DNA from 3 places in the Lautropia mirabilis genome. Region 3 is predicted to be linked to each of the others. Evidence: predicted binding sites of a transcription regulator. Region 3 holds the regulator's gene; each other region holds the start of a gene.
The links. Region 3 encodes HrcA, which represses chaperone genes, less so after heat shock. Its sites were predicted from a motif close to TTAGCACTCNNNNNNNNNGAGTGCTAA; they were not measured.

Region 1: a site for HrcA is predicted at 4,905-4,931, ahead of rpoH (RNA polymerase sigma factor RpoH). Genes of this name have one in related genera too.
Region 2: a site for HrcA is predicted at 5,086-5,112, ahead of groES (co-chaperone GroES). Genes of this name have one in related genera too.

What each region holds. Positions count from the first base shown of each region.
Region 1 is NZ_LR134378.1:315,317-322,851, reverse strand. It holds gene EL249_RS01340 (Ig-like domain-containing protein) at 1-1,282, opposite strand, end outside; gene EL249_RS01335 (Ig-like domain-containing protein) at 1,637-3,799, opposite strand; gene rpoH (RNA polymerase sigma factor RpoH) at 3,968-4,864, opposite strand; gene EL249_RS01315 (undecaprenyl-phosphate glucose phosphotransferase) at 5,090-6,487, opposite strand; gene EL249_RS01310 (outer membrane beta-barrel protein) at 6,809-7,535, shown strand, end outside.
Region 2 is NZ_LR134378.1:2,926,535-2,934,069, forward strand. It holds gene ggt (gamma-glutamyltransferase) at 1-616, shown strand, start outside; gene EL249_RS12020 (gamma-glutamylcyclotransferase) at 690-1,388, shown strand; gene EL249_RS12025 (FMN-dependent NADH-azoreductase) at 1,463-2,092, opposite strand; gene EL249_RS12030 (DUF3278 domain-containing protein) at 2,146-2,664, opposite strand; gene dacB (D-alanyl-D-alanine carboxypeptidase/D-alanyl-D-alanine endopeptidase) at 2,845-4,920, opposite strand; gene groES (co-chaperone GroES) at 5,308-5,595, shown strand; gene groL (chaperonin GroEL) at 5,644-7,290, shown strand.
Region 3 is NZ_LR134378.1:2,698,125-2,705,659, forward strand. It holds gene EL249_RS11065 (amino acid permease) at 1-49, shown strand, start outside; gene EL249_RS11070 (LysE family translocator) at 232-921, opposite strand; gene hemH (ferrochelatase) at 1,106-2,143, opposite strand; gene hrcA (heat-inducible transcriptional repressor HrcA) at 2,293-3,312, opposite strand; gene EL249_RS11085 (NAD kinase) at 3,389-4,258, shown strand; gene recN (DNA repair protein RecN) at 4,313-5,968, shown strand; gene EL249_RS11095 (efflux transporter outer membrane subunit) at 5,969-7,535, opposite strand, start outside.

The DNA of each region.
Region 1 (7,535 bases), 790 kb from region 3:
TCGAGCCGGCCTCGGCCGAACCCTGCAGCTTCACGCCGGCAGCCGCCTCGGCGGCATTGATGATGTCATCGCTGGCAATGCTGCCGATGACGGGGGCCTTGCTGTTGGTGTGCAGCGTGACCGAGGAGGTGGCGGCCGGACCGCGGTTGCCGGCTGCGTCGATGGCCGTGGCCGTCAGCGGGTACTGGCCGTCGGCGGCCGGCAGTTCGGCGGCAGACAGCGTGGTGTTCCACTTGCCCTCGGCATCCACGGCCACCAGCTTGGTGGTGCCGCCGATCTTGAGTTCGACCGTGCCGTTGGCTTCGGCCGTGCCGGAAACCGCCACGCCGGCCGTCTTCTCGGCGGCGGTGATGATGTTGTCACCGCTCACTGCGGCGATCTCGGCGCTGGCCGGCGGGGTGTTGTCATAGGTGAGCGTCACCACGGGCAGCGCGGCACCCTGCACGCCATCCAGCGCGCCCGACACTTCCAGCGTGTTGCTGTCCGACAGGCCGGTGGCCGGCAGGTTGCCGGTAGCGGGCTTGGCGGACTGCAGGTTCACGCTCCAGTTGCCGTTGGCGTCGGCCGTGGCGGAGTAGGTGACGTTCTCGCGCTGGTCGTTGTCGGTGTCCAGGCGCAGGGTCACCACGGTACCGGGCTTGGCCGTGCCGGAAATGGTGGGGAAGCGGTTGTTGAACGAGGTGGCCGACTTCAGCGCCAGTGGCACGTCGCCCAGGTTGGGGGCGCCGGAGGGATCACCGCCGCCGCCACCACCACCGGCGGCCAGGGCCACCACGGCCAGACCGCCTGCACCGTACAGCACGGGACGGATGGGGAAATCCTCGGTGGCTGGTTGCTCGGGGGCCTGGAAGCCGGTGTCGTACAGCACGAAGGTGCCGTCCGAGAGCGCGCCCAGGGGCTTGGTGCTCACGTCTGCCAGCACCGTGGCCTGGCTGTTCTCGGTGGTGCCCAGATTCTCCTGGCCTTCGGCACCCTGGGCGACGGCGGCGTCTTCACCGCCCACGCTGACCGTGCAACGGTCAGTGGCGCTGCACACCTGGTAGTAGCCTTCCAGTGTCACCGAGGCCGTTTCGGTGCTGCCTTCCACCGGGATGTTCTCGATGATCAGGTCGTTGTCCACCTGCAGCACGCGAAGCTGGGACGGATCAATCGGCTGGCCGTCCGGATCCTGCAGGTTGAAGGTGCGCCCGGGCACGACCCTGAGCTTGTTGTTGCCGGGCTTGAGCTGGAGCTGCTCGACCCCGCCGTCACCCGTGCGCTGGATGTTCAGTCTTGCTGCCATGATCCTGTCTTCCGTCCTGTGGTCTGACGAAGGCCGGGCCGGGCGGTTCCGACATGGCCGCCTGGCACCCGTTCATGAGGTGCCCAGGGGGCGAATACATGGCCCGGTGTCGCCGAGTGTCATGCAAACCGACGCTTCAATGAGACATCGGATGCAGTCCGGCGGCCGGATTCGACCATTCGTCAAAAAAAGGTGTATTGAAACAGGTCATTGTGGCATGCACAAACCGCATTTTTTGTGTGCGTCTCGTGACGGCTTGTTACGTGTGCGCACCTGCGGGCCGGACCACGGTCTCCTTTTACGTCCCGCCATGTGCCCCACCGCCCGGCGGAAGAAACCGCCGGGCATCAGGGTTCAGAGGTGCGCTAGCCCCTGCTGCAGCTCGTCCTGCGAAAGCAGCAAGGAGAGCTGCTGCGCGCTGCTGGGCGCGATTGACGATGCAGCACTGGCGGTGGCCGGCAGCGGCGTCGAAGAGGGCTCGGTCTGTGCCAGTGGTAACGAGAGCGCATCACCGGTCGAGGCCTGGGCCTTCTGGATGGCGTCGCCTTCCGATCCGGTCGTCAGTGCCTTCAGGGACAGCGTGTTGCTGCCCGCTGGAGCCGTTCCGAACGGGAAGCTCTGCGACATGATCGCGAAGGTGTGATCCACGGCAGAGACGTTGCCGGCCTTGTCGGTGGCCGTGATGTGGATCGTGGTCTGCTTGGCGCCGATGGGGTTGCCCTGCGCCACGATCGGTGTCGGCAGGGTCCAGTTGGCCGAGTCCGGGCCGGTGTCGGTCACCACGGCCGTCTGGACCTGCTTGCTGCCGTCGGCCAGCGTGAACTCCACCTGCACCGAGGCACCAGCTTCGGTCTTGCCCGTGATCAGGAAGGGGACCCCGCTCAGCACGCGATCCGTGCCGCCGGCGTGCGTGTCGGTCAGCACCGGGGGCTTGGTGTCCACCACCATGGGCGTTCCGGCGCTGGGTGCGGAGGCGTTGCCTGCCTTGTCGGTGGCCACGGCCGTCACCAGATGGGTGCCGTCAGCCGGCAGTTCGGCACCGGCAAAGGCCACGCTCCACTTGCCGTCGGCGCCGGCCTTGGCGTCATGCGATACGGTGCCGACCGTCACCTTCACCGTGCTGTCGGCTTCGGCCGTGCCGGCCAGCGTCACGCCGGCAGCCTTCTCGGCGGCGTTCACATAGTTGTCGGTGCCGCCGGTGAACTGGATCGTCGGTGCCGGGGGCGGCGTGGTGTCGACGGTCAGCGTCTGCGTGGTGGCGGTGGAGACGTTGCCGGCCAGGTCGCTGGCCGTGACTGACAGGGTGGCGTTGCCCGTGGCGGGCAGGGCATTGGCCGGCAGCGTCACCGCCCAGGTGCCGTCCGCGCCCACCACCGTTTCCAGGCTCTGCGCGCCCAGCGTCAGCTTGATCAGGCTGTTGGCCTCACCGTGGCCCGAGACCGCCAGCGGCTTGCCGACAGCAGCGGCGCCCAGCAGGCCATCCGTACCGACCGGCGAGATCGTGGGGGCCGTCGGGGGCGTGTCGTCGGCCGTCAGCTTGAAATCGGGCATCGTGGCCGTCTTGCCGTTCACCGTCTCGGTCAGCGACAGGCTGGTGGCCGTGCTCAGCCCGCCCGCGGGCAGGGCGCCCGTGGTGGGCTTCAGCGTGGCCAGGTTGGCCGACCACTTGCCGTCAGCCCCTACCGGCACGGTATAGCTGGCGTCCACCGCTGCGCCGCCGCCGGCATGCACGTCGATCTTCACCGTGCCGCCGGCGGTGCCCGTGCCCGTCAGCGTGGGCACCTTGCCCTTGGCCACCGACGAATGCGTCACCGTGAAGCTGGGGTCCGTGACCGACGGCGGTACCGTCGGCGTGGTGGGTGCCGCAGGGGCGGCGGGTGTTGCGGGTGTGGTGGGCGGCAGGGCAGGGGTCGCAGTCGTATTGGCAACCGGGGCTTCACCGCCCCCGCCACCACCGCCGCCCCCGCCAGCCAGTGCCAGGCCCAGCACGGCTGCGCCGCCCAGGCCATAGATCACCGGGCGGGCAGATTCGGACAGCAGGGGGCCGGATTCGGCGGCATGATCTGCGCCCGCTGCGACTGCGGGGGTGGCACCCTCCAGCCCCTTCGTGGCGGCTGCGCCTGCGGCCGCACCGCTGGTCTGGGCCAGATCCACCAGCACGAACGAGCCGTCCGACAGTGCGCCAATGGCGCCCGTGGCCGGGGTGATGTCCACCGTGCCGGACGTCGTTTCGGGAAGTTCCAGATGGCAGGGCGAGCTGACGCTGCACGAGCTGTAGAAGCCCAGCAGTTCCACGGCCTGCGGTTGATCGGCCCCCTGGGCGCCGTCGGCCAGGTTGTCGACGAGAATGCTGTTGTCCAGCTGCTTGACCACGGCCTTGGCAGGCGCCTTGCCGGTGTCCTCGTCATAGAGCCGGAAAGTGTCGCCCGGCCGCACGACGACGCGGGTGGTGCCAGCCCGGAGATGGGTGCGCGAGACGGACCCGTGCGAGGAACGGGTTTCGATGACGAGAGCCATGGGATATGCGGTATGCGCCGTTCAGCGGCGATGACAGAGCGTCCGTCGGGCCGACGTTGCCAGACTGGGACTGTCTTATTATCGCCGCGCTGTGGCTGACGCGCCACTGTCGGCACACCCATCAATCCCGGCGTGCGTGCCGGGGCCCGGGGCCCCGGCGAGGGCGCGTCAGGCGTAGCTGGCCAGCGCCGCCTTCATCTTCTTCATGGCCTGCGCCTCGATCTGGCGGATGCGCTCGGCCGACACGCCATACTCGTTGGCCAGGTCCTGCAGCGTGCGCGACCCGCCTTCGTCCTCATCACGCAGCCAGCGCGACTGCACAATGTTGCGGCTGCGCTCGTCGAGCGTGGCCAGCGCGTTGGACAGGCCTTCGGTCTGCAGCCAGTCGCGCTGCCGATCCTCGATGATCTCGGTGGGCTCGCTGCCGGGGGCGGCCAGGTAGGCGGCCGGACCGAAGCCCGCGCCTTCCTCGTCGTCACCCTGCGGCTCCAGCGCGATCTCGTGGCCGGTCATCCGCGTTTCCATCTCGGTCACGTCCTTCTCGCGGACGTTGAGCTGTTCGGCGATGTCGGTCACGGCCTCGGGCGTCAGCGTGTCCAGGTCCTTCTTCATCGAGCGCAGGTTGAAGAACAGCTTGCGCTGGGCCTTGGTGGTGGCCACCTTCACCAGCCGCCAGTTCTTCAGGATGTACTCGTGGATCTCGGCCTTGATCCAGTGCAGCGCGAATGACACCAGACGCACCGAGCGATCGGGGTCGAAACGCTTGACCGCTTTCATCAGGCCGATGTTGCCTTCCTGGATGAGGTCGGCATGCGGCAGACCGTAGCCCAGGTACTGGCGAGCCACCGACACGACCAGCCGCAGGTGGGAAGTCACCAGCGTGCGGGCAGCGTCGACGTCCTGATGCTCCTTGAAACGCCGCGCAAGGCTGGACTCCTCCTCGGCGGACAGCATGGGCATGCGATTGACCGCAGAGATGTAGGCGTCCAGGTTGCCCAGTGACGGAACGGCAGGCGCAACGACACCGGTCTGGCGAGTGGCAAGTGCAACGGAGTGAGTCGTCATCGTGGCAGTTGTTTCCTGTAAATGACTAGCGGGTTAGATACTAGCACTTCACCGTGGGGAGTGCCAGCTTTTTTTGTTTCAAAAATGTCGTGGGTTGTCAAGCCCCTGCGGCTCCTGCAGAAAACGCGGGAGGGCGGGGTTTCGATGACAGGATGCGCGGCCTTCTGTGGAAAGGCCCCGACAGCCGGAGCTGACGGGGCCTTCGGGGGTGATGCCTGCGCGGTCTCAGTAGGCGTTCGGGTCGCGGAACGACACCAGGATGGTCTTCAGGATGATCTTCAGGTCCAGCCGCAGCGACCAGTGCCGCAGGTACTCCAGGTCGTAGCGGATGCGCAGCTCCATCTTCTCGATGGTGTCGGTCTCGCCGCGCGCCCCGTTGACCTGGGCCAGGCCGGTGATGCCGGGCTTGACCTTGTGGCGGATCATGTAGCCCTTGATCAGCTTGCGGTAGGTCTCGTTGTGGGCCACCGCGTGGGGGCGGGGACCGACCACGCTCATGCGGCCCTGCAGCACGTTGAAGAACTGCGGCAGCTCGTCCAGCGAGGTCTTGCGCAGGAAGCGGCCCACCGGCGTGATGCGGTCGTCGTTCTTGGTGGCCTGGCGCACTTCGGGGCCGTTTTCCTGCACCCGCATGGAGCGGAACTTGTAGACGTTGATCTCCGAGCCGTCCAGGCCGTAGCGGCGCTGCTTGAAGATGATGGGGCCCTTGGACGTGAGGCGGATGGCCAGCGCGATGGTCAGCGTGATGGGCAGCGTGATGATCAGCGCGATGGAGGCGATGACGATGTCCGACAGGCGCTTGAGCACGCCCGTGGTGCCGTAGAACGGCGTCTCGCACACGGCCACCACCGGCAGGCCGCCCACCGAATCCACCCGTGCCTGGATCAGGTCGAACATGAAGATGTCGGGCACGAAGTAGATGGAGGCCGTGGTGTCACGCAGGTCTTCCAGCAGCTTCAGGATGCGCGGCTGCGAGGCCATGGGCAGGGCGATGAAGATCTGGTCGATCTTGTTGGCGCGCACGAACTGCGCCACCGCGCTGAAGCCGCCGGCCACCGGCGCTTCCGTCACCTCGCCCAGACGGTCCGGGGTGCGGTCGTCGAAGAAGGCCATGATGCGCGTCTGCGACAGCGGGTCGTCCTGGATGGACCGGGCCAGCGTGCGGCCCAGGCTGTTGGCCGCCACCACGATGGCGGTCTGCTCGGGACGCATGGAGATGACCTTGTGCAGCAGCATGGGCGAGAGCCAGTGGCTGACGGCCTGCACGACCGGGGTGGCGATGACCCAGGTGGCCAGCACGTTCTGGTCGAACTGTCGCAGTGCGTCGATCATCAGGCCGAAGACCAGCAGCAGGCCCACCACCAGGCCCCAGCTGCCCAGCAGGTGACGCAGGTAGCCGGCCTGGTAGACCCGGAAGGGGACGCTGCCAGGGTAGCTCAGCACGAAGGTGAGGACGGCCAGCACCATTTCCTGGGCGCGCAGGGGGTGCCCGGCGGCCACGGTGACCACCAGCAGGCAGGCCACGGCCAGGATGGGATCGATGACTGACTTGACCAGCGACAGGATGCTGCGATTGCCGGTCCGGATGGGAACGATGGAAGAAGCGAAGGTGGGGCTGTTCATACCGCTTGCCGGGGCGCCGGGAATGTGGCGAGCCCGGATCAGGAGTCTGCTGGGGGTTATTTATACAACACCGGCCGGCTGGGGGCAGCCGTCCGATGGTAATCGGTTTGGCGCTTCTGTGTCAGGGTTCACGAACGAGGGCTCGGGAACCGGCGGGATCGGGACGTCGACAGAGGCAACAGCTTTGGGAATCCGGGCAGTGTTCACACGGCAAGGGTCGGGGGCTTGGCATGTTCGGCTCAATGCATTAGTGTGGAAGCAGAGCAGGACCGTCGGTGGCGGTACCATGCCCCATTCTGAGCTTTTTAAGACAGGGTAGTCATGAAAGAAATCATCGGAACACAAAAAAAAGCCGCACGGCGCCCGGCACTGCGCGCAGCCAGTGCTGCCGTGGCAGCCATCTTCTGTGGCCTGGCGGCCAGCGCTGCCCAGGCACAGGCTCAGCTGGAAGTGCCTGATCAGGACTGGACCCCCAACGCCGAGGCTGACGTCATCAAGCTCACCGGCCGCGTCGGTGTTACGCACGATAGCAATATGTTGCGTCTGAACAACCAGTCCCAGGCTGGCATCTACAGCAACAAGAAAGCAGGCGACACCTACCTCACGGGCGCCATGGGCATTGAGTTCGACCGCCTGATCAGCCAGCAGCGGCTGCGCGCCAACGCCGAGGTCGAGGGCTTCAAGTACAAGGAATACGACGATTTCGACCACGTGGGCTACAACGTCGGCTCCACGCTGGACTGGGTCGTGGGCCGTCCGCTGTTCGGCCGTGCCGGCATCAAGCTGGACCGCCGCCAGCCCACGGTGCAGGACCGTATCTACAACCAGACCACCAACGTCTCGGGTGACCGCAACAACATCAGCACCCAGAACCTGTTCTTCAACGCCGGCTTCCGCTTCACGCCGGCCTGGTCGGTCATCGGTGGCGTCGACTACGTCCGCAGCCGCAACTCGCTGGAAGTCTACAAGGACACCGACTATGACCTGAAGTCGGGCGAAGGCGGCGTGCGCTATGCCCCGGGCACCGGCATCGAGGTCGACCTGGTCT
Region 2 (7,535 bases), 230 kb from region 3:
CAAGGACATCAAGCCCGGCCGGCCCCAGCCCTATGAAAGCGACCAGACCACCCACTACTCGGTGATGGACGCCAAGGGCAACGCCGTGGCCGTCACCTACACGCTCAACACCAACTTCGGCACCGGCATCGTCGCCCCGGGCACCGGCATCCTGCTCAACAACGAAATGGATGACTTCTCCGTCAAGCCCGGCGTGCCCAACGCCTACGGCCTGGTGGGTGGCGAGGCCAACGCCGTCGGCCCGCGCAAGCGTCCGCTGTCGTCCATGACGCCCACCTTCGTGCTGAAGGACGGCAAGCCCTGGCTGGTGACCGGCAGCCCCGGTGGCGCCCGCATCATCACCACCGTGCTGCAGACCGTCAGCAACGCCATCGACCACGGCATGAACCCCGCCGAGGCAGCATCCGCTCCCCGCTTCCACCACCAGTGGACACCGGACGAGCTGCGGGTGGAACGCGGCTTCCCCGTCGACACCACCGAACTGCTGCGCCAGCGCGGCCAGAAGGTCGTCGAGAAGGCCGCCATGGGCCGCACGCAGACCATCCAGGCGCAGGATGGCGAGCTGTGGGGCTACTCCGATCCGCGCAATCCGGACGGACAGACCCTGGGATACTGAAAGGGTCGGCATTGAAGGCACCGCCTCCGGGCGGTGTTATCCTAGCGGGTTTACCTGTCAGCGCCTCCGGCCCATGCGCAAGCCCCGCCCCACCGTCCTTACCCGTGAATTCCTGCAGAGCGGCGACTATCTGCGCTCCTTTGTCGACACCCCTCGCCAGAAATGGTGGAGTCGGGAGCAGATCAGCGATTCACTGGAGAAGACGCTGGCTGAGCGCCCCGACCCCGACGCGCCCGTCTGGGTCTTCGCCTACGGCTCGCTCATCTGGAACCCGCTCATCCATGTGGCCGAGCAGCAGCTGGCCACGCTGCGCGGCTGGCGCCGCAGCTTCTGCATGCGCCTGCTGGCCGGGCGCGGCACCCCCGAACACCCGGGCCGCATGCTGGCGCTGGCCCGCGCCCCCAGCACGGCCCACCCCACCACCGGCATCGCCTTCCGCATCCGCGAAGAAGAACTGCGTGACGAACTGATGCTGGTCTGGATGCGCGAGATGATCGGCGGCACCTACGAGCCACTGTGGCAGGAAGTCCGCCTGGCCGACGGCCGCCTCGTGCAGACCATCGTCTTCGTGATGGAACCCTGCACGCCCGCCTACGAGCACGACACCTCGGTCAGCACCGTCGCCCCACTCATCGCCACCGCCAGCGGCCATCTGGGTCACAATATCGACTACCTGCTGGAACTGGACCAGGCCCTGACCGCCCACCACATCCACGACACCTACATCCAGGAACTGGTCGCGGCCGTGCGGGCGTATGGGGCGGATATCTGAATCATGCGAAGCGCATCGACAACCTGACGCCCTCCGCACGTCCAGAGCCTCCAGCACACCCCATCGGGCGCCCTCTAATCCGCCAGGAACCCCTCAAGCCGGGCATCGATCCCGGCCAGCGCACGCTGCACGGCAGCCTCCGGCCCCGCAGGCAGCGCCGTGCCTTCGGCACGGACGGCGTCCACACTGGCAAATCCCAGGAGACCACCAAGCAGGGTCTGCAGGTAGGAAACGCTGAACTCCATCTGCGCCATCGGACCGGTGCTGTACACGCTGCCGCTGGCTTGCAGGAGCAGCACCTTGTGGGCCCCCATCAGCCCCTTCGGGGTACCGCTTTCGTCATATTGAAAGGTCTGCCCCGCCATGACGATGTTGTCCAGCCAATCCTTCAGACGGGCGGGAATGCCCAGGTTGTACAGCGGATAGGCAATGACCAGGCGCGGCGCGGATTTCACTTGCGCAATCACCTCACCGGAACGCGCCAGCAGCGCACGCTGCCCGGAATCGGGCTGCTGCCGTTGAAACACGGTATGGACGATCGCATCCAGCATGTCCTTGTCCAGCGGCTGAATATCGGCTTCCGCCAGATTGACGATTTCCGTGCTTCCCGCAGGCAGCCTGGCCACGAGATGCTGCACCATGCGGTTGGTCGCAGCTTCGGCAGCGTGCGGGTCGGGATGGGCATTGATGATCAAGGTTTTCATGGTGTTCTCCTGTCAGACATGGAAGGATCAGGCGGACAAATCCTTCACCCTGCCTACACTTTCCCCAGCTTGCGCCGGCCAACCAGATACATCATGCCACCAAAGAAAGCGCCTCCCAGCAGCCAGATCACGATGAAGACGGCATTCATCTTGACCGGCATGCCCGCGGCCCAGGGAAGGACCCCATGCATCAGCACGAGCATCCCCACACCCCAGCCTGCACCACTCAGAATCGACTGCTTCTTCAAGGTGCGCAGACGTTCGGAATGCTCGTCCGCCGACAAGGGCGGCTGGCGCAATGCCTTGTTTCCGCGGATGCCCCACAACACAAACACGCTCTGACCCATCAGCAGGGCAAACAGCGCCATCGTTCCGAACGAGACCGTCACGCGCTGATGCGAATAGGCGTCCCAGATCAGGCTGAGCAGCGACAGCAGAGAAGTCATGGAGAAAGTGTACGCAGCTGTGCCGGACAGGACGCGATCCACCTCATGCCACTGCGCCTCGTCCAGCGGTCCTTCCAGACCGATCAGGCGACGCTTCATGCGCTGGACCCTTTCTTCTTTCTTCATGCATCCCTCCAGAGAAAAGCCATCGAATACCGCTGCATGGTAGCGTTCGAAGCTGTCCTGCCGGAGAAATTGCCCTTTCATGACCATGGGGCGTCGCACGTCATGAAATGCCGGATGCCGCTGCTTGTCACCGGATGCCGCTGCATGAGCATCCGGAAAGATGCGACAGACGGACGGGATTCACCCGTGCCGATACACCCACCGCAGCAGCTCGTCCTGCGCATGCAGCGCACGCTCGGCCGGGTACTTGCCGTTGATCATCAGCGACAGCGCGTAGCGCCTGCCTGAGGCCGCCGTCACGTAGCCGGCGATGGCCCGCACGTTCTGCAGCGTGCCGGTCTTGATCTGCGCCTGACCCGCCACCGGATCCATCCGCAGCCGCGTCTTCATCGTGCCATCAATGCCCACCACCGGCAGCGAAGCCTCGAACCAGGGCGCCGTGGGACTGCCAGCCGCACGGGCCAGCAATGCCACCATGTCACCGGCCGAGATGCGCGCCTGCCGTGACAGCCCGGAGCCGTTTTCCATCACCAGCGACGGCAGCGCCAGCCCCTGGCCGCGATACCACTGGTGCAGCCACTGGCCGGCACGATCCGGGGGCAGCGCGCCCTGCCCGCTGGCCGCTGCCATTTCCAGCAGCAACATCCGCGTCATCACGTTGTTGCTGAACTTGTTGATGTGATGCACCACCTCACCCAGGTCCAGCGTGGACTGCCAGGCATAGAGTGGGCGACCACGCGCCGCCGCCCCCGGCTGGATGCGCGTGCGCCCCGTGAACTGGCCGCCCATGTCCTTCCAGGCCGCCTTGAAGATGCCGTGCAGGAACTGCTGGTGATCCAGCATCGCCGCATAGAACTGCTGCGACCCACAGGCGCGCACCTGAGTGCCGTTCACCGACACCACCGGGCGCCCGGCAGCCGTCGCACCGTCCTGCACGCCCAGCCGTGTGCCCCCGGTCCGACAGCGTCCCTTGAGCACCTTCACGTCATAGCGCAGCTGCACGTCGGCCAGCGGCGGCTCCAGCGCCAGCTGGCGCTTCTTCGGGTCGATGACCAGCTTGCTGGCCTTGAAATTGGTCAGGGCCGCCCACGGCCGCACGTTGTAGGCCTGCGAGGCATCGCCGTCAAAAGCTTCCCCATCGGCCGGCCCCACCGCAAAGCGTGCATCATCCACCACCAGGTCGCCGCGAATCGTCGTCAGCCCCTGCGCCCGCAGGTCCGCCATCAGCGCATGCAGATCCTCGATCACCAGATGCGGGTCGCCGCCGCCCTGCAGGATCAGGTCGCCCTGCAGCACCCCGTCCCGAATCGGGCCTGTAGTGAGGAAGCGCGTCGTCCAGCGATAGTTCGGTCCCAGCATCGACAGCGCCGCATGGGTCGTCACCAGCTTCATCGTGGAAGCTGGGTTGAACGGCCGCTCGGCCTGATGCATCACGCGCAGCATCGGCTCATCCGATGCCTGTTCTGCCAACGCTCCATCGGCTTCCGGGCGGTTCGGCCATGAGCGCCCCTCGGTCAATACACGGCCATCCCGAACGCCGACACCCGCGTGCTGCCATCCCGCGCCTCCCTCGGTCGTCCGATGCTCGATGGGTGCTGCCGGGGTCCATGAAGCCCCTGCTGGCGGAACCGGAGATGCCCCGGCCCCCTTCAGCGGCACAATGGCCATGCCGAAGTCCGCCTCGGCAATGCCCGCACGAAGCAGCTGCTGCACGGCCAGTGCCGTCATCGCCTCGCCCGAAATGGAAGCACGCCCACCGGTATCGGTACGGGGCCAGTCCAGCAACGCGACCTGCATCGCATCGGTCATGCTTCCGGCCGAAGCAGCCCCTGTCGCGGAACGTGTGGCCGCAGCGACCTGAAGGCCTTCACGGGGTGCCGCCACCCCTTTCAGGGCCGTCAGCGGAATGGCTCCGCCTGTGAGCCGTTGCGGCCCCTGTCCGGCCACTGCCTTTCCGGCGATGGCCTGGGCCCCTGCATCTGCACGCTCCGAGGGCTTCGAGGCCGACAGGGCGATGCCGCCCGACGCGCGAGAAGCCCCCGCAGTTGATGAAGTCGTCGTTGCAGCCAGTGCCCCGGTCGCCAGCAGCAGCCCGGCCGCCAGCACGCCACCCTTCAGGCGCGGCCCCCCGCCCTGTCCTCGATGGTCCTTGCCACCACTGCCCGGCCTCCGCCCCTCACCCATCACCGTCCCGCCCCTGCCACAGGAATGTGCAAAGTGGGCATGGTGCGCCGTGCAGGCCGCGCGATGCGCCATGGCGGGACGAACGAGCGGCCCGCCCCGACGAAACGGCCGCCGCCGGCCAGCGACGCAACATTCCGACCGGGTGTTCGCCCCATCCGGATGACACGACCCCGCCCATGGCGCTTTCCGCCGTCCATCGGCTTGCATCGGCCGTGTCGCCTTGTCTATCATTGCGCGTTAGCACTCTCCTGCCACGAGTGCCAGGATCGGCAAAAAAATTTTGCTTTCGGCTCTTGTCTTCTGGCTGGCCGTCCCCAGCTTCGATGACATCCCGTCCCGACCGGTGCCTCCTGGCCCGGGAAAGCGGCCCGATCCACCCGGCAGCCGCCCATGGCCAGGACCGCCCCCCTTCGGGACAAACCATCCATCCCTTTTCATCCTTGTTCAGGAGTTAACTGAATGAAACTGCGCCCCCTGCACGACCGCGTCATCATCAAGCGCCTCGACAACGAGCGCAAGACCGCTTCCGGCATCGTGCTGCCGGAAAACGCCGCCGAGAAGCCCGACCAGGGTGAAGTGCTGGCCGTCGGCGACGGCAAGATCGGTGATGACGGCAAGGTCCGTCCGCTGGCCGTCAAGGTCGGCGACAAGGTGCTCTTCGGCAAGTACTCCGGCCAGACCGTCAAGGTCGACGGCGAGGAGCTGCTGGTGATGCGCGAAGAAGACATCATGGCCGTGGTCCAGTAAGACTGACCCCCGTCCGACAGAATTCAAAGAACTCAGGAGTTTCCACACATGGCAGCAAAACAAGTCAATTTCGGCGACGAAGCCCGTGCCAAGCTGGTTGAAGGCGTCAACATCCTGGCCAACGCCGTCAAGGTCACCCTCGGTCCCAAGGGCCGCAACGTGGTGCTGGAGCGTTCCTTCGGCGCCCCCACCGTCACCAAGGACGGTGTCTCGGTGGCCAAGGAAGTCGAGCTGAAGGACAAGCAGGCCAACATGGGCGCCCAGCTGGTCAAGGAAGTGGCTTCGCGCACCAGCGACAACGCCGGTGACGGCACCACCACCGCCACCGTGCTGGCCCAGGCCATCGTCCGCGAAGGCATGAAGTACGTGGCCGCCGGCATGAACCCGATGGACCTGAAGCGTGGCATCGACAAGGCCGTCGCCGCCCTGATTGAGCAGCTGAAGAAGCAGTCCAAGCCCACCACCACCAGCAAGGAAATCGCTCAGGTCGGCACCATCTCGGCCAACAGCGACGAAGAGATCGGCCAGATCATCGCCGACGCCATGGAGAAGGTTGGCAAGGAAGGCGTCATCACCGTCGAGGACGGCAAGTCGCTGAGCAACGAGCTGGACGTGGTCGAGGGCATGCAGTTCGACCGTGGCTACCTGTCGCCCTACTTCATCAACAACCCGGATCGCCAGGTTGCCGTGCTGGAAAGCCCGTTCATCCTGCTGTGCGACAAGAAGATCAGCAACATCCGTGATCTGCTGCCGGTGCTGGAGCAGGTTGCCAAGGCCAGCCGTCCGCTGCTGATCGTGGCTGAAGACATCGAGGGCGAGGCCCTGGCCACCCTGGTCGTCAACAACATCCGCGGCATCCTGAAGACCGTCGCCGTCAAGGCTCCGGGCTTCGGTGACCGTCGCAAGGCCATGCTGGAAGACATGGCCATCCTGACCGGCGGCGTCGTCATCTCGGAAGAGACCGGCATGTCGCTGGAAAAAGCCACCATCGAAGAGCTGGGCAGCGCTGCCCGCGTCGAAGTGGCCAAGGAAAACACCACCATCATCGACGGCTCCGGCGATGCCAAGGCCATCGAGAACCGCGTCAAGGCCATCCGTGCCCAGATCGAGGAAGCCACCAGCGACTATGACCGCGAGAAGCTGCAGGAGCGTGTCGCCAAGCTGGCCGGTGGTGTGGCCGTGATCCGCGTCGGTGCTGCCACCGAAGTGGAAATGAAAGAGAAGAAAGCCCGCGTGGAAGACGCGCTGCACGCCACCCGTGCTGCCGTCGAGGAAGGCGTGGTGCCCGGCGGTGGCGTTGCCCTGCTGCGTGCCAAGGCTGCCGCCAAGATCGAGGGCAGCAACCCCGACCAGGAAGCCGGCATCAAGATCGTTCTGCGCGCCGTCGAAGAGCCGCTGCGCCAGATCGTCACCAACGCCGGTGAAGAAGCCAGCGTCATCGTGGCCAAAGTGGCCGAGGGCAAGGGCAACTTCGGCTACAACGCCGCCAACGGCGAGTACGGCGACCTGGTGGAAATGGGCGTGGTCGACCCCACCAAGGTGACCCGCACCGCGCTGCAGAACGCCGCCTCCATCGCTGGCCTGCTGCTGACCACCGACGCCCTGATCTCCGAGGCTCCGGAAGACAAGCCGGCCTCCCCGATGGGTGGCATGGGCGGTATGGGTGGCATGGGCGGCATGGGCATGGACATGTAAGTCCCGCCCGGCCCGGAAACGGGCCCGTCAGGCACCCAGGCAGCAGAAACCTCTCTGCTGCCCCGGCGTCCCCGGGCCCGCTTCCTGCCACTGGCAACACAAAGGCCGTGTACCTGGCCGCCTTCGGGCGGTTCGGTACACGGCCTTTTTCAATGCCGCAAACAGAAAGGCCCCGTCATGACGGGGCCTTCATCGTGAACGGGAGGCTCAATCCGTGGCGGCAGACAGTCTGCCAATCCAACGGA
Region 3 (7,535 bases):
GGGTGGCGCCACCAACGGCGTGCGCAACCGGCTGGAGGCCGAGTCCTGAAACCCGCTGCAGGCGAAGGCATCGATATATCCCGTCTTCGCCGGCCGCTCCCCCTGCAGGAAAGGCAAAGCCCCCGCATCCTTCATGGACCGGGGGCTTTTTCATGGGTAGTCGAAGCAGGACAGGCTGTGGGCTTCGTTCAATCGTCCCTGCTTCTGCGTCCCGCCGCCGGGTGCCCTGCTTCAGGACAGGAACAGCTTCAGCGCAAAGGCCAGCAGCAGCACGCCCATGATGCGCTCGAACCAGTGACCATAGGCCAGGAAGCGCTGTCGCACGGCCTGCTGCGAGAAGAGCAGTGACACCACCACGAACCAGGCCGCCGTGGCTGCGCACATCCAGAGCCCATAGAGACCCTGCACCCACAACGGCGTGGCCGGGCTGACCACGGTGGTGAACACGGCCAGAAAGAACAGTGTGGCCTTGGGATTGGTGGCGTTGGTCATGAAGCCCACCCAGAAGGCGCGGCGGGCGGATGGTTCAGGCATCGGGACTGACGCGGCCTCCGGCATCATCCCCGCGGGCGCATCTCCCACCGGAGCGCCCTGCGTCGGCCCCTGCACGGCCACATCCTGCGGCGTCGGAGGCGCACTGCGCACGAAACGGATGCCCAGCCACAGCAGGTAGGCCGCACCGGCCCAGCGGGCGGCCGTCATCGCCCACGGTGTGGCACGCAGCAACGCGCTGATGCCCACCAGCGTGTAGAGCACATGGATCGAGATGCCGGCCCCGATGCCCAGCGCCGTCCAGATGCCGACCCGACGCCCATGCCGCACGCTCTGGCGGATCGCCACCGCAAAATCCGGCCCCGGCGAAATGACCGCCAGGAAGTGGATGAGGACGATGCCCAGGAATTCCGATCCGTATTGCGTCACCAATCGCGCTCCTCACACAAGGCCTCATCGATCTCGGCACGCGACCGGTTCTCAAGACTTTTCTGCGCAAGCAGCCAGTCCACCGCCGTCAGCCCGGGCTGTTCCGGACGCTGCTGCTGCCGTTGGTGCCCTTCAGACTCTTCAGACGACGGAATCACAGATCGGTCAGCCACTGGACAGCCCCTCACCCCTTGCGCCGCCCCTGCTCCGCCTCCAGCGTCTTCCACCCCGCCAGCTCGTTGCCCACGATGTCGGCCAGGGCGTGGATCCACAGCGGAGCGTCGTTGAGGCAATGGATGTAGCGGAAGCGCTTGCCGCCGGCGCCCACGAAGGCGTTGTGCACCTCCATGTCGATCTCTTCCAGCGTCTCGATGCAGTCGGACACGAACCCCGGGCACACCACGTCCACGGTCTTGACGCCCTTCCTGGCCAGTGCCTCCACGGTGGGCTGGGTGTAGGGCTTGACCCATTCCGCGCGGCCGAAGCGCGACTGGAAGGTCACCAGCCAGTCCTCCTTGGCCAGCCCCAGGGCGGCGGCGATGAGGGCGGCGCTTTCTTGGCACTGCTTCACGTAGGGGTCGCCCTGATCCACGCAGCTCTGTGGCAGGCCGTGGAAACTGAAGATGAGCTTCTCGGGCTTGCCGGCCTCGGACTGGCGCCAGGAGTGGCGGATGCTCTCGGCCACGGCAGCAATGTAGCCAGGGTCGTCGTGAAAGCTCTGCAGGAAGCGCAGCGCCGGAATGCTGCGCCACTTCAGGAACTCGCGGGCGATCACATCGAACACGGTGCCGCTGGTGGCGGCCGAGTACTGCGGGTACATCGGCAGCACGACGATGCGCGAGAAACCCCGGTCACGCAGGTCGCGCAGGGCGTCGGCCATCGACGGGTTGCCATAGCGCATGGCCCAGACCACCTCCACCTGCCGGCCCCGCTTGTTCAGCTCATCCTGCAGCGCCTCGGCCACCAGCTTCGTGTTGACCAGCAGCGGGGAACCGGCCTTGGTCCAGATGGAGCGGTACTTCTCGGCCGACTCCTTGGGTCGGCGGGTCAGCACCACGGAGTACAGGATGGGCCACCAGATGAGGGGCGACTGCTCGACAACCCGCCGGTCGGAGAGGAACTCACGCAGGTAGCGGCGCACCTCCGGCACCTCCGGCTTGTCGGGCGTGCCCAGCTGGACCAGCAGGATGGCGGCGCGGGAGGGTGGGACGGTATCGTTCATGGCAGGCGTCGGTCATGTGGACAACGGGGTCCATCGTCAGTGATCAGCGCTGATTGTAGGGGCTGGCTGACCATGCCGTTTCAGGCGTTGCACGGGGCACGACAGCAGGCCACGACAGCGGACCACGCTCGAGGGCCATGACGCCCTGCTCACTCCCGCCCTGCATCCAGCGCCGACGACACCAGGCGCGCCGTGATGTCCACCATGGGGATCATCCGCTGGTAGGCCATGCGGGTGGGGCCGATGACGCCCAGGGTGCCCACCACCTTGCCGTCGGCCTTGTAGGGCGCAATGACGATGGACAGTTCCTCCATCGGCACCAGCTCGGACTCCCCACCAATATAGATCTGCACGCCGCTGGCGCGGGCCGAGGCATCCATCAGCTGCAGCAGGTCGGTGCGCTGCTCGAAGAGGCTGAAGAGCTGCTTCAGGCGCGCCATATCGTCGGCAAAGTCAGGAATGCCGACAAAGTTGCTGCTGCCGGCGATGAGCATCTTGTCGCTGTCGTCTTCCACGGCCTCGCGACCGGCATCGATGGCGCGCTGCATCAGGGCGCTGATGTCGCGGCGCAGCTCGGCCAGCTCGGTGCCCAGGCGACGCCTGATCTCGTCGAAGCCGATGCCGGCGTAATGGGCATTGATGTAGTTGGCCGCTTCGTTGAGGGTGGATGGCGTGTAGTCGCGGTCAAGCTGCAGCATGCGGTTGTGCACATCCCCCTCGGGCGACACAAGAATGAGCAGCACGCGTCGGGCCGAGAGCCGCAGGAACTCGATGTGCCGGAAGGTGCCACCGCGGCGCTGGGTGGAGACCACGCCGGCAAAGGACGAAAGCTCCGAGAGCAGCCCCGCGGCCTTGGCCAGGACCTGGCGGGGCTCCTGGGCCACCAGGGCCCCCTGCATCTGGCTGGCCTCACCGGCTTCCAGAGGCTGGACGGTGAGCAGCGAGTCGACAAACAGCCGGTAGCCACGCGGAGTGGGCACACGACCACTGGACGTGTGGCGATGGGCAATCAGGCCATGCTCTTCCAGATTGGCCATGACGTTGCGGATGGTGGCCGGCGACAGGTCCAGGCGCGAGTACTGCGACAGCGTGCGCGAGCCCACGGGCTGGCCGTCGACGATGTAGTGTTCGATGAGGGACTTGAGCAGGATTCGGGCGCGTTCATCCATTCGGCTTACCCGGGATGACCCGGCAGGAGTCAATGACCATGACGCAATTATCCGGAATTATGGTTCAATCCGCCGCATGACTGCCCCTTTCAAGACCATCGCGCTGTTCGGTCGCCCGCAATCCGACGGGCTGCGTGAGCGCATCCTCGAGGAAATTGCCGACTGGCTGACCCAGCGCGGTATCACGGTGCTGACCGAGATCAGCCGCAACATGCGACTGGTGCAGTCACTGGGGCGCCGGGCAGATTTAGCCGTGGTGGTGGGGGGCGACGGCACCATGCTGGGGGTGGCCCGCGCGCTGGCCCCGCTGAAGGTGCCCATCGTCGGCATCAACCGCGGGCGGCTGGGCTTCATCACCGACATTCCGATGTCGGACTGGCAGAAGGGGCTGGACGAGATCCTGAACGGCCACTACGAGATCGAGGAACGGTCACTGCTCGAAGCGCACATCTGGCGGGACGGCAAGGCGCTCTTTCACGCCCGGGCGCTCAATGATGTGGTGATCAGCCGCAGCTCGCACACCGGGCTGATCGAGATCGAGGTGAGCGTCAACGGGCTTTACATGTACAGCCCGCGCGCCGACGGCCTGATCGTGGCCACGCCCACGGGCTCCACCGCCTACGCGCTGTCGGTGGGCGGGCCGCTGATGCACCCGTCGCTGCACGGCTTCGTGCTGGCGCCGGTGGCGCCACAGTCACTGTCGGCACGCCCCATCATCCTGCCCGACCAGTGCGAGGTGGAACTGACCATCCGCCACGGACGGAACGCCCGGCTCAACTGCGACATGCAGTCCTTTGCATCCCTGCAGCTGGGCGACCGGGTGGTGCTGCACCGTTCGGCCGACTCCAGCCGCTTCCTGCATCCGCCCGGCTACAGCTACTACGCCACGCTGCGCACCAAGCTCAACTGGCACGAGATCCCGGGGCTGGAGCCGCGGCGGGGCTGACGGTTTCATACGAAGTTCATACGAAGCGCTTTCCAGGACGAGAGGCTTTCCATCATGCTGCAATGGTTGCGACTCAGGGATTTCGTGATCGTCGAATCGGCCGAGATCGAATTCGGGCCGGGCTTCACGGTGCTGACCGGCGAGACCGGGGCCGGCAAGTCCATCCTGCTGGATGCGATGGGCCTGGTGCTGGGCGGGCGCGGTGACGCGACGCTGGTGCGCGAGGGGGCCGAGCGGGCCGACATCTCGGCGCTCTTCGGCATTGACGACACACTGGCCGCCTGGCTGGCCGAACACGACCTGGCCGGCGATCCGGGCCAGCTGCTGCTGCGCCGCATCGTCGAGAAGGACGGCCGATCTCGCGCACAGATCAATGGCCACCCCAGCACCATTGCCCGGCTGCGTGAGCTGGGCGAGCAGCTGGTGGACATCCATGGCCAGCATGAATCGCAGCACCTGCTGCGCCCCGGCGCCCAGCGCGAGCTGCTGGACCGGCTGGCCGGGCAGGAACGACTGCTGGCCGACCTGGCCCAGGGCTGGCAGCGTTGGCAGCAGGCGGCCAAGGCGCTGGAGACGGCGCGCAGCGGCTCACGCGAGGAAGCCATCCGCATCGAGCGGCTGCAATGGGAGATCGACGAGCTGACGCAGCTTCGGCTGGCGCCGGGCGAATGGGAGGCCCTGTCGGCCGAGCAGCAGCGGCTGGCACATGCCCACGACCTGCTGGCCGGAGCGGATGCACTGGCCAATGCACTGGAGCGCGACGAGGACGCCATTGCCGGCCGCCTGGGCAGCCTGCAGGGGCGCCTGCGCGCCCTGGCCGAGATCGACCCTGCCCTGAAGAACGCTGCCGAGCTGGTGGATTCTGCCGTCATCCAGATCGACGAGGCTGCCAGCGAGCTGGCCGCCTACGCCGACCGGGTGGACCTGGATCCGGAACGCTTTGCCGAGGTGGAGCAGCGGGTGGCGGCGCTCTTCAACACCGCCCGCAAGCTGCGCCTGCAGCCGCAGGACCTGGCCTCGCACCTGGAGGGCCTGCAGGCCGAACTGGAACAGCTGGGCGCGGCGGTCGACATCGAGAAGCTGGAAGCCGCCAGCGCAGAGGCCGAAGCCACCTACCGCAAGCTGGCCGAGAAGGTGTCGGCAGCCCGCAAGAAGACGGCTGCGCGCCTGGCCGGCGAAGTGACCGAGCAGATCGAACGCCTGGGCATGCCGGGCACCCGACTGCTGATTGCCTGCACACCGGCCGCGCCCGGCCCGTCAGGCATCGACGCGGTGGAATTCCAGATCGCCGCCCACGAGGGCGCCACGCCCCGCCCCATCGCCCGTGTGGCCTCGGGCGGCGAGCTTTCCCGCATCGGGCTGGCCATTGCAGTGCTGGCGGCGCGCTCCGCTCCGGTGTCGATCCTGATCTTCGACGAGGCCGACACCGGTGTGGGCGGCGCGGTGGCGGCCGTCATCGGCGAGCTGATGCAGCGGTTGGCGGCCGAGTCACAGGTCCTGTGCGTGACGCACCTGCCGCAGGTGGCAGCACGCGCCGACCATCACCTGAAGGTGCTGAAGACGCGCTCGACGAACTCGGTATCCAGCCGTGTGGAACGGCTGGACGAGGCCGCACGACAGGAAGAGATCGCCCGGATGCTGGGTGGCAAGAAGATCACCGGCACGACCCGGGCCCATGCGGCCGAACTGCTGGAGGCCAGCCGGCGCTGATCACGGCAGCTGCCAGGATCCCCCCACGGCCGCCAGCAGGGTGATGTAGTTGTTCAGCCGGTCAGCCTGCACCGACAGCAGCTGGCTCTGCGCGTTGAGGCTCGTGCTCTCGGCAGAGGCCAGCTCGGCGTAGCTCACCACGCCGCCCTGGTAGCGGTTGCGCACCACACGCTCGGCTTCCTGCGCCAGCGACACCAGACGCTGCTGATCGGTTTCCTGGTTGGCCAGCGTGCGGCGCGACAGCAGGCCGTCCTCGATCTCCTGCAGGGCGGTGAGCACCTGCAGGCGGTAAGCCGCCACCTTCTCGTCATAGGCGGCTTCCTGGGTCTTCAGGGCGGCATTGCGGGTACCACCGTCGAACAGGGTCTGGGCCAGCTGGGCGCCGACCGACCAGGAACGCAACGGCGATGACAGCAGATTGGCGACCGTGGCCGAGCTGAGGGTGCCGGTGGTGCTGAATGTCAGGTCAGGCAGCCAGGCGCCGCGGGCCACGCCCACGTCAGCATTGGCAGCCGCCACCTGGCGTTCGGCCACGCGCACGTCGGGGCGACGACGCAGCAAGTCGATGGAGAGCGTCTCGGGAATGGCGGGCACGGCCGGCAACATGACGGGCGGCGCCGAGGCATCCTTGCCGCCCGGCACCGTGTTGGCCATGGCGGTGGGCGCCAGATCGGCCGCGCTCAGGGACGAGGGCGGCAGGCCCAGCAGCACGGCAATGGCGTGGCGTTCGGCGTCACGGCTGCGTTCCAGGGCATGGCGCTGGGTGACGACCGACTGCAGGCTGGTCTCGGCCTGCACCACGTCGGCCCGTGTCACCAGACCGGCCTGGTACTGATTGCGGGTGAGCTGCAGCGAACGTTCCGAAGTCGCTTCGGAGCGGGCCTGCAGGATGAGCTGCGCCTCAGCGAGGCGCATGCGCCAGTAGGCCTGGATGAGACTGACCTGGGCCTGAAGCTCGGCAGCGCGGCGGTTGGCCTCGGCCGCCTGCACGGCGGCACGGCCCGATTCGACCTGGGCCGAAACCTTGCCCCACAGGTCCGGAGCCCAGCTGATGGTGGTGCCGGCCTGAACGTTGTTGGTGGCACCCTTGCCGTTGCCCCCAAGCTGGGACAGCGTGTCCTGATCCAGTCCCAGGGCGCTGAGCGCACCGGCATTGCCGCCGGAACTGCTGCGCCCCGTGATGCTGCCCTTGCTGCCCGATCGGCCCCCCTGGACGTTGACGCCGACCTGCGGCAGGCGGGCTGCCCCCGCCCCCGACAGTGTGGCCTGGGCCTGGCGCAGCCGGGCCTCGGCCTGCACCATCGAGAGGTTTCCGGACTGCAGGCGCTGCAGCAGATCCTTCAGGACCGGATCCTGGAAGGCAGCGCCATCAATCAGGCTGACGACGGCAATGCGGTCATCGGGCGGGCGGCCGGCATCACCCCCCGTGCCACCGGACGGCCCTCCCGCTGCGCTGGGATCCGTGCCCCGGGACGCAGCCTTGTCGGCAGTCCCCGTCTTCTGACCAACGGCACCGTTCTGGCCGGCCTGCGACTGGTTCGCGGCTGCCTCACGTTCCGTACTGGAC